Regions from separate parts of the Stenotrophomonas sp. YJH_SMC_27 genome, predicted to be linked through region 1. Evidence: riboswitches for the same ligand, from Rfam matches in the RefSeq annotation. Region 1 holds a riboswitch; the other holds the start of a gene.
The links. A riboswitch is a leader RNA that binds a small molecule or an ion and turns the genes downstream of it on or off. The one in region 1 is predicted to bind glycine.
Positions count from the first base shown of each region.

Region 2: another riboswitch for glycine. It lies ahead of gcvP (aminomethyl-transferring glycine dehydrogenase); the one in region 1 lies ahead of AC5P7R_RS08465 (trimeric intracellular cation channel family protein).

Region 1 covers NZ_JCAFTA010000004.1:152,705-157,081, reverse strand. The annotation lists gene AC5P7R_RS08475 (3-deoxy-7-phosphoheptulonate synthase) at 1-662, shown strand, start outside; gene AC5P7R_RS08470 (DUF5076 domain-containing protein) at 948-1,259, shown strand; gene AC5P7R_RS08465 (trimeric intracellular cation channel family protein) at 1,345-1,962, opposite strand; glycine riboswitch at 2,045-2,150, opposite strand; glycine riboswitch at 2,164-2,253, opposite strand; gene AC5P7R_RS08460 (GIY-YIG nuclease family protein) at 2,294-2,569, shown strand; gene AC5P7R_RS08455 (nuclear transport factor 2 family protein) at 2,711-3,142, shown strand; gene AC5P7R_RS08450 (NAD(P)/FAD-dependent oxidoreductase) at 3,225-4,377, opposite strand, start outside.
Region 2 covers NZ_JCAFTA010000020.1:18,596-22,972, forward strand. The annotation lists gene AC5P7R_RS20670 (siderophore-interacting protein) at 1-118, opposite strand, end outside; gene AC5P7R_RS20675 (multidrug effflux MFS transporter) at 260-1,486, opposite strand; glycine riboswitch at 1,786-1,888, shown strand; gene gcvP (aminomethyl-transferring glycine dehydrogenase) at 1,951-4,377, shown strand, end outside.

The DNA.
Region 1 (4,377 bases):
TGCCGGCCGGTGTCGAGTTCCTCGATGTGATCTCGCCGCAGTACATCGCCGACCTGGTGGCATGGGGCGCGATCGGCGCACGCACCACCGAAAGCCAGGTACATCGTGAGCTGGCGTCGGGGTTGTCGTGCCCGGTCGGCTTCAAGAATGGCACCGATGGCAACGTGAAGATCGCCGCTGACGCGGTGGGTGCTGCGTCCAATCCGCATCACTTCCTGTCGGTCACCAAGCAGGGCGGCACCGCCATCGTGTCGACCACCGGCAACCCGGATTGCCATGTGATCCTGCGCGGCGGCAAGCAGCCGAACTACGACGCAGGCAGTGTTGCCGAGGCCTGCCAGGTGCTGGCCAAGGCCAAGCTGCCAGCGCGCCTGATGATCGACGCCAGCCATGCCAACAGCCTGAAGAACCCGGAAAACCAGCCAAAGGTGATCGACGACATCGCTGTTCAGCTGGAAGACGGCGAACAGCGCATCGTGGGCGTGATGATCGAGAGCCATCTGGTCGGTGGCCGCCAGGAACTGGTGGAAGGCCAACCGCTGGTCTATGGGCAGAGCATCACCGATGGCTGCATCGACTGGGACACCACCGTGACGGTGCTGGAGCGGCTGGCCGCGGCCGTGCGCGCCCGTCGCGACGTGAAGGTGTCCGAAGCCGCCTGATGGAAGCCGCCTGAGTGCGGCACGTGTGTGGATGGCGGCCAGCGCCTGCGGGGGTGCGGCCGCGATCAGGGCCGGTCGGAGTTGGAGACCGGCCCATCTGCACCGGCGATGCGCCTGGCGCTGCGCATGAGCGACAGCGCCAGGTACATCGCCGGGGTGGTGAGAACGATGGATGGGGCCTTCATGTAGCGTCGAGCCCGCGAAGCGCGGGGCTTTGTAGAAGATCCGCTCCACGTACGCTCCAGGTCACGTCACAATGCCACTTCCTGTTTGGTGGCCGCAGCCATGAAAGAACTGATCATTCCAGAAGCCGCACAGCGCGATGAGGATTCCATCGAGATGATCCGCGTGTGGATTGCCGAACGGGGATTGCATGCTTCGCTGAACGTTGGCCTGTATGGCGATCGTCCTGGCATTCGAGAGGAGCATGCGTGGGGACGCATCCTGGCAGACGTCGCCCAGCATGTCGCAGATGCTCTGGTCGTGAGTGGCGGGATGGACCGCGGCGCGGCGATCAACGCGATCAAGGATGCATTCGATGAAGAGCTGCGGGCGCCGTCCAGTGGGCGCTCGGGGGGATTCGTGGTCCGCCACTGAGGGACCAGATGGGCGCCGCGGCGCTGGAGACAGCGTCCCAACGCAACACGGCAACAAGCGCTGGGCGACGTGGAGAACGCGAACTTCAATGCACTTCGTCGTGGTACACGAACTTCGGCATTTCCCAGCGGTAGTGGATCGCCAGCAGGCGCAGCGCGAAGCCGCCGCCGAGGCAGCACAGGATTGCGGTGGCATCGGCCACGCCCCAGTGCAGCAGCAACAGGTAGGCCGCGCCGGTCAGCAGCGCGATGATCGCGTACAGCTCCTTCTGGAAGATGAGTGGTACCTCGTTGCAGAGGATGTCGCGCAGCACGCCGCCGAACGCGCCGGTCAGCATGCCGGCGATCAGCACGATGGGCATGGCATGGCCGGCCTCGCGCGCGATAGAGCAGCCGATCAGGGTGAAGGCGATCAGGCCCAGGCCGTCGAGCACCAGGAAGGTGCGGCGGAAGTGGTGCATCCAGCGTGCGACCCAGGTGGCGATCAGTGCCGCGCACACGGTGAAGCCGAGGTACTCGGGATGTTTGACCCAGCCCAGCGGATAGTGGCCAAGAAGGATGTCGCGCAGTGAACCACCACCGAGGGCAGTGACGCAGGCGATCATGACCACGCCGAACAGGTCCATGCGGCGGCGGCCGGCGGACAGTGCGCCGGTCATGGCTTCGGCGGAAATGGCGATCAGGTAGATGACGGACAGCAGCATGGGACAGGCTCCGGGCGCGGTGGGGCCGGCCATGCGCGACTACCGCCACTGCCTGCGCAATGACGGGATGACGATGACCGGTGCCGCTCCCGCTGTCCTTTTGCCTGAGAGTTCAGCGGCATGGGCCGCGTGCCCCTTCGGCGGATCGTCCCAGGCGTGCCCGGTGACCTCTCTCCAGCTCGGCGAGTCGAATGCATGGTTGGTGGGATTCCAGCCCACCGGCCTGAGCGATCATGGGAGCCTGCGCCTTCGGCGGGCGCCAGCGCGGCGCCTCTCTCCTGCATTCGGGCGCCAGTATATCCGCTGCAGTGCAGCACGGCATAATCCGGGCATGACTCCGTCCCTCCGCCCCTGGTTCCTGTACCTGCTCGAATGCCGCGACGGCAGCTATTACGCTGGCATCAGCACCGACGTGGACGCGCGTTTCGCCGCCCACCAGGCCGGCAAGGGCGCGCGCTACACCCGGGCGCGGCCACCGCTGCGCGTGCTGGCCGTGCGCGAGTACCCGGACCGGGCCGCCGCGTCACGGGCCGAATGGCAGCTCAAGCAGCAGCCGCGCGAACGCAAGCTGGCCTGGCTGCAGGCCCCGGATCCTGCGCTTCTGTAGAGCCGAGCCCACGCTCGGCTGTTGTTGCTGCTGCCTGATGGTGAAGCCGAGCATGGGCCCGGCTCTACAGTAGATCCACGCCATGCGTGGATGCGGCTTGCACATGCCATGATCGCCCAGCCCTCAGCGCTGGAGACCCGGATGTCCACGATCGCCCTGCTGTTCGCTCTTTCCGCAGCAACGAGCCCCGCCGCCGACCCGGCCACCCTCGCGGCCATCGAAGCCACCTGCCACGATTACGTTGACGGCCAGCTGGAGGCCGACCCGCAGCGCGTCGCCCGCTCCCTGCATCCGGAGCTGGCCAAGCGCGCGGTCCTCGGCGATACGCCCGACGAACGCCTGGGCCTGCGCCGTATGTCGAAGGAAGAACTGGTCTCGCTGACGAAGCAGGGCGCGTTGAAGACCCCGAAGGATCAATGGGACCGCCGCTGCACGGTGCTGGACGTGACCGGCAACGCGGCCTCGGTGCGGCTGGAAACCCCGTGGTTCGTCGACTACTTCCACATGGGGCGCTTCGACCAGCGCTGGGTAATCGTCAACGCACTGTGGTACCCGAAACCGAAGGCGCCGTAGAGCCGAGCCCATGCTCGGCTTCTGCAAACCGCGCGAAGTGCAGCCGAGCATGGCTCGGCGCTACAGGAGCATGCGTGCGGCCCTAGCGCTTCGGTCGCCGGTCGTCCTGGTCATCACCGAAGATGATGCGCGCGCTGCGCTGGTAGCTCCAGTACGCCACGGCCCAGTTCAGCAGCACCACGATGCGGTTGCGGAAGCCGATCAGGAAGAACACGTGCGCGGCCAGCCAGAACCACCACGCCAGCACACCGGATAGCTGCAGCCGGCCCAGGTGCACGATCGCAGCCATGCGGCCGATCGTGGCCAGGTTGCCGAAGTCTGCGTACTTGAACGGGCCGGGTTCGGGCTTGCCGTGCAGGCGCGCGCGGATCACCTCGGCCACGTACTTGCCCATCTGCTTGGCCGCGGGCGCCACGCCAGGCACCGGCTTGCCGTTGGCCTGGTTCAATACGGCCAGATCGCCAGCCACGAACAGTTCCGGGTGGCCAGACAGGGTGAGGTCGGGTTGCACCTGCACGCGCCCGGCGCGGTCCAGCGGCACCTCCAGCGTGCGCGCCAGCGGTGAAGCGGCCACACCGGCGGCCCACACCACCGTGCGTGCCGGCACGAACTGATCGCCGAGCCTGAAGCCCTGGCTGTCGATGTCGCTCACCGGGGTGCCGGTCAGCACTTCCACGCCCAGCTTTTCCAGCTGCCGGCGCGCCTTCAGCGAAAGCACTTCCGGGAACGAGGACAGCACGCGCGGCCCGGCCTCGATCAGCCGCACTTTCGCACTGGCCGGATCAATGTGGCGGAACTCGTTGCGCAGCGTGTGGCGCGCGATCTCGGCCAGCGTGCCGGCCAGTTCGACGCCGGTGGGACCACCACCGACGACGGCGAAACTCAGCCACGCCGCCTTCTTTGCCGGGTCCGGTTCGGCCTCGGCGCGTTCGAACGCCAGCAGCAGCTTGCGGCGCAGCGCGATGGCATCGTCCAGCGTCTTCAGGCCGGGCGCATCATCGGCCCACTGATCGTTGCCGAAGTAGGCGTGGGTGGCGCCGGTGGCCAGCAGCAGGCTGTCGTAGTCCAGCGTGCTGCCATCGGCCATGCGGATCTGCCGCGCCCGCTTGTCGATGGCCACCACTTCGCCGAGGCGGACTTCCACATTGCGCTGGTGGCCGAGGATGTGGCGCAGCGGTGCGGCGATATCCGGTGCGGACAGGCCGGCGGTGGCCACCTGGTACAGCAGCGGCTGG
Region 2 (4,377 bases), on a different contig from region 1:
CGGTCTTCATCCGCGCCACGTCGGCACCGGTGAATACCATGCGGTCCAGGGAAGGAGAAAGAACGCGGCGCTCCTTCAGCGCCACCTCGAACAGGCGGTAGGTCTGCTGCGCAGCCATGGGGGAACCTCATGCAACGACATCGGATCGGCTGGCTGTCGTGCATCCACGCACCGGCTGGCTGGAGTCCCCAGCCTAGTCCGGTCGTTCCTCGCCGCAAGCGTTACGGGCATCGCGGCGTGCCCTACCCCTGCGCGCTGCTCAATCGCCCGTGCAGGCTGCCTGCGCCGCGCGCTCAAGCCGGTGCTCCCAGTACCAGAACACGAAGCCGGCGCCAAAGAACGCGGCCTGGCCCAGCGCCAGGTGCAGCGGGCTGGCACTGAGCAACGGCGACACCACGCCGGCCACCACGGTGCTGATCATCAGCTGCACGAAGGCCTGCAGCGACGAGGCCAGGCCGCGCTGGTGCGGATACATGTCCAGCACCGCCAGCGCCAGGATCGGGAAGATCAGCGCCATGCCCATGCCGCCCAGGAAGATCGGCAGCACTGCCCACGGCAACACGAACTGCGGCGACAGCGCCACGTAGCCGACATTCAGCAGCGCCGACAGCGCGCACAGGCTGAAACCGATGGCGACCTGGCGGGTGGGCGTGGTGTGCCCGGCCATGCGCCCGGACAGGAACGAGCCGGTGGTCATGCCGCCGATGGTGGGGATGAACAACCAGGCGAAACCGCCCTCGCCCAGGTGCAGGTGCTGCATCACGAACACCGGCGCCGACGAGATGTACAGGAAGATGCCACCGAAGCCGATGCTGCCGGCCAGCGCCAGGCGCAGGAAGCGCGGGTTGAAACCGATGCGCACGTAATCGCGCATCAACGCGTGCGGCGACAACGGCACGCGCGCTTCGACCGGATGGGTCTCCGGCAGGTAGCGTGCAGTGGCTGCCAGCAGGGCCAGCGCGAACACCACCAGGAACCAGAAAATCAGCGGCCAGCCGGCGCCACTGAGCAGGATCCAGCCACCGATGATCGGCGCGATGGCCGGGGCGATGCCGAACAGCATCGACACCTGGCTCATCAGGCGCTGCGCGTCGTGGCCATGGTAGAGATCGCGGATCACCGCGCGGCCGACGATCATGCCGACACCCGCCGACAGGCCCTGCAGCGCGCGGAACGCCAGCAGCGTGGCCAGATCGGTGGACAGCGCACAGCCGACCGAGGCGCCGACGAACACCACCAGGCCACCGAGGATCACCCGCTTGCGCCCCCACGCATCGGACAGCGGGCCATGCGCCAGGCTCATCAGGCCATAGAACAGCAGGTACACGCTGATGGTCTGCTGCACCGCCACCTCGTCCACCGACAGGCGCTGCGCCAGCTGCGGGAACGCGGGGAAGATGGTATCGATCGAGAACGGGCCGAACATGGCCAGGCCGGCAAGCAGCAGGGCCATGCGGCGGGTGGAGGGAGCAACGGCGGCGGTCATGAAGGAAGCGTCCGGCAGGGCCATGCGCGGCACGCACGGCGGGCGCCGGTCCCGCTGCAACGGGGACGGCGCCAGATGAATTCGGGTATCCGCCCATCATAGGTGGGGATTGCGCCCGATGCCATGCAGCGGTGCACAAAACGCACGGCCGGGCCATCGGCCATTCAGCCGCGGGCCCGCGCCGGGGCGCGGCCAGCGGGCCCGCAACGGGCTATAATCGGCGGGCAACACGGTGGGAGAAGCGGAACACCGCTGCCGAAGGCGCAACGCCCGTAATCGCTCAGGCCCGATACCACCCGTAACAGAACTCTGGAGAGACCGGTTCGATCCGGCGCCGAAGGGGCACGAAGCCGCGGTTTTCCGCGCTTCCAAACTCTCAGGCAAAAGGACAGAGGGGCGCCCCGCAGACCGCCGACCGGCGGCTTGTGCCCGTGCGTGTGCCCTTTCCTGACGGATCCTTCGCCATGTCCCAGAACACCCCTTCCCTGCGTGAGCTCGAGCACCACAATGCGTTCGTCGAGCGCCACATCGGCCCCAACGATGCCGAGATCGCGCAGATGCTCGACGTCGTCGGCCACGCGTCGCTGGATGCGATGACCGATGCCATCGTGCCGGCCAAGATCAAGTCGCCGGCGCCGCTGGCGCTGCCGGAGTCGATGACCGAAGTGCAGGCACTGGCGAAGATCCGTGCGATCGCCGACAAGAACACCGTGCTGCGCAGCTTCATCGGCCAGGGTTACTACGGTACCCACACGCCGAACGTGATCCTGCGCAACATCCTGGAAAACCCGGCGTGGTACACCGCCTACACCCCGTACCAGGCGGAAATCTCGCAGGGCCGCATGGAAGCGCTGATCAACTTCCAGACCCTGTGCGCCGACCTGACCGGCATGGAAATCGCCAACGCCTCGCTGCTGGACGAAGCCACCGCCGCCGCCGAAGCGATGACCCTGGCCAAGCGTTCGGCCAAGTCGAAGTCGGACACCTTCTTCGTGCACGATGCCGTGCACCCGCAGACCCTGGAACTGCTGCGCACCCGCGCCGAGCCCATGGGCATCGTGCTGCGCGTCGGCACCCCGGCCGAGGCACTGGAAGCAGAAGCCTTCGGCCTGCTGCTGCAGTACCCGGACACCTTCGGCCAGGTCGGTGACTACAAGGCGCTGGTCGATGCCGTGCACGCACGCGGCGGCCTGGTGGCCGTGGCCACCGACCTGCTGGCCCTGACCCTGCTGGCTGCCCCGGGCGAATGGGGCGCGGACATCGTGGTCGGCAACAGCCAGCGTTTCGGCGTGCCGTTCGGCTTCGGTGGCCCGCACGCCGCCTTCATGGCCTGCCGTGACGCCTACAAGCGCTCGATGCCGGGCCGCCTGATCGGCGTTTCGGTCGATGCCCAGGGCAACCCGGCATACCGACTGACCCTGCAGACCCGCGAGCAGCACATCCGCCGCGAGAAGGCCACCTCCAACATCTGTACCGCACAGGTGCTGCTGGCAGTGATGGCCTCGATGTATGCGGTCTACCATGGCCCGGAAGGCCTGACCCGCATCGCCCGCCGCACCCACCGCCTGGCCGCCATCCTGGCAGCGGCACTGCGCAACGCCGGCGTACAGGTCGGTGGCGACTTCTTCGACACCCTGCACGTCACCGGCGTGCACGCCGATGAGATCCACGCCAAGGCACGCGCCGCAGGTTACAACCTGCGCGCGATCGACAGCGACTCGGTCGGCATCAGCCTGGACGAGACCGCCACCCGCGCCGACGTGGTCGCGCTGGCCGCCGTGTTCGGCGCGCAGGCCGACATCGATGCGCTGGACGCAAGCACCGCCGACGCGCTGCCGGCCGGCCTGCTGCGCCAGTCCGCGTTCCTGACCCACCCGGTGTTCAACACCCACCACAGCGAGCACGAACTGCTGCGCTACCTGCGTTCGCTGGCCGACAAGGACCTGGCGATGGACCGCACGATGATCCCGCTGGGTTCGTGCACCATGAAGCTCAACGCCACCGCCGAGATGATCCCGGTGACCTGGCCGGAGTTCTCGCAGATCCATCCGCTGGTGCCGGCTGACCAGGCGCTGGGCTACAAGGAACTGATCGACACGCTGGAAGCGATGCTGGTCGAATGCACCGGCTACGACGCGGTCAGCCTGCAGCCGAACTCCGGCGCGCAGGGTGAGTACGCCGGCCTGCTGGCGATCCGTGCCTACCACCGCTCGCGCGGCGAGGGCCATCGCGACATCTGCCTGATCCCGGATTCGGCGCACGGCACCAACCCGGCCTCGGCGCAGATGTGCGGCATGAAGGTGGTGGTCACCAAGACCGATGCCAACGGCAATGTCGATGTGGAAGACATCCGCCTCAACGCCGAGAAGTACAGCGACCGCCTGGCCGCGATCATGATGACCTACCCGTCCACGCACGGCGTGTTCGAGGAAGAGGTGGTCGAGATCTGCGAGATCATCCACAAGCACGGCGGCCAGGTGTACACCGACGGCGCCAACATGAACGCCCTGGTCGGCGTGGCCAAGCCCGGCAAGTGGGGTTCGGACGTTTCGCACCTGAACCTGCACAAGACCTTCTGCATTCCGCACGGCGGTGGCGGCCCGGGCGTTGGCCCGTGCGCGGTCAAGGAACACCTGGCCCCGTTCCTGCCGGGCAAGCTGGGTGACAACGGCCCGGTCGGCATGGTCAGCGCCGCCAGCTTCGGCAGCGCCTCGATCCTGCCGATCAGCTGGATGTACATCGCGATGATGGGCCGCGAAGGCCTGCGCAAGGCCACCCAGGTCGCGCAGCTCAACGCCAACTACATCGCCAAGCGCCTGGCGCCGCACTTCAAGACGCTGTACACCGGCCGCAACGGCCTGGTGGCGCACGAGTGCATCCTCGACGTGCGC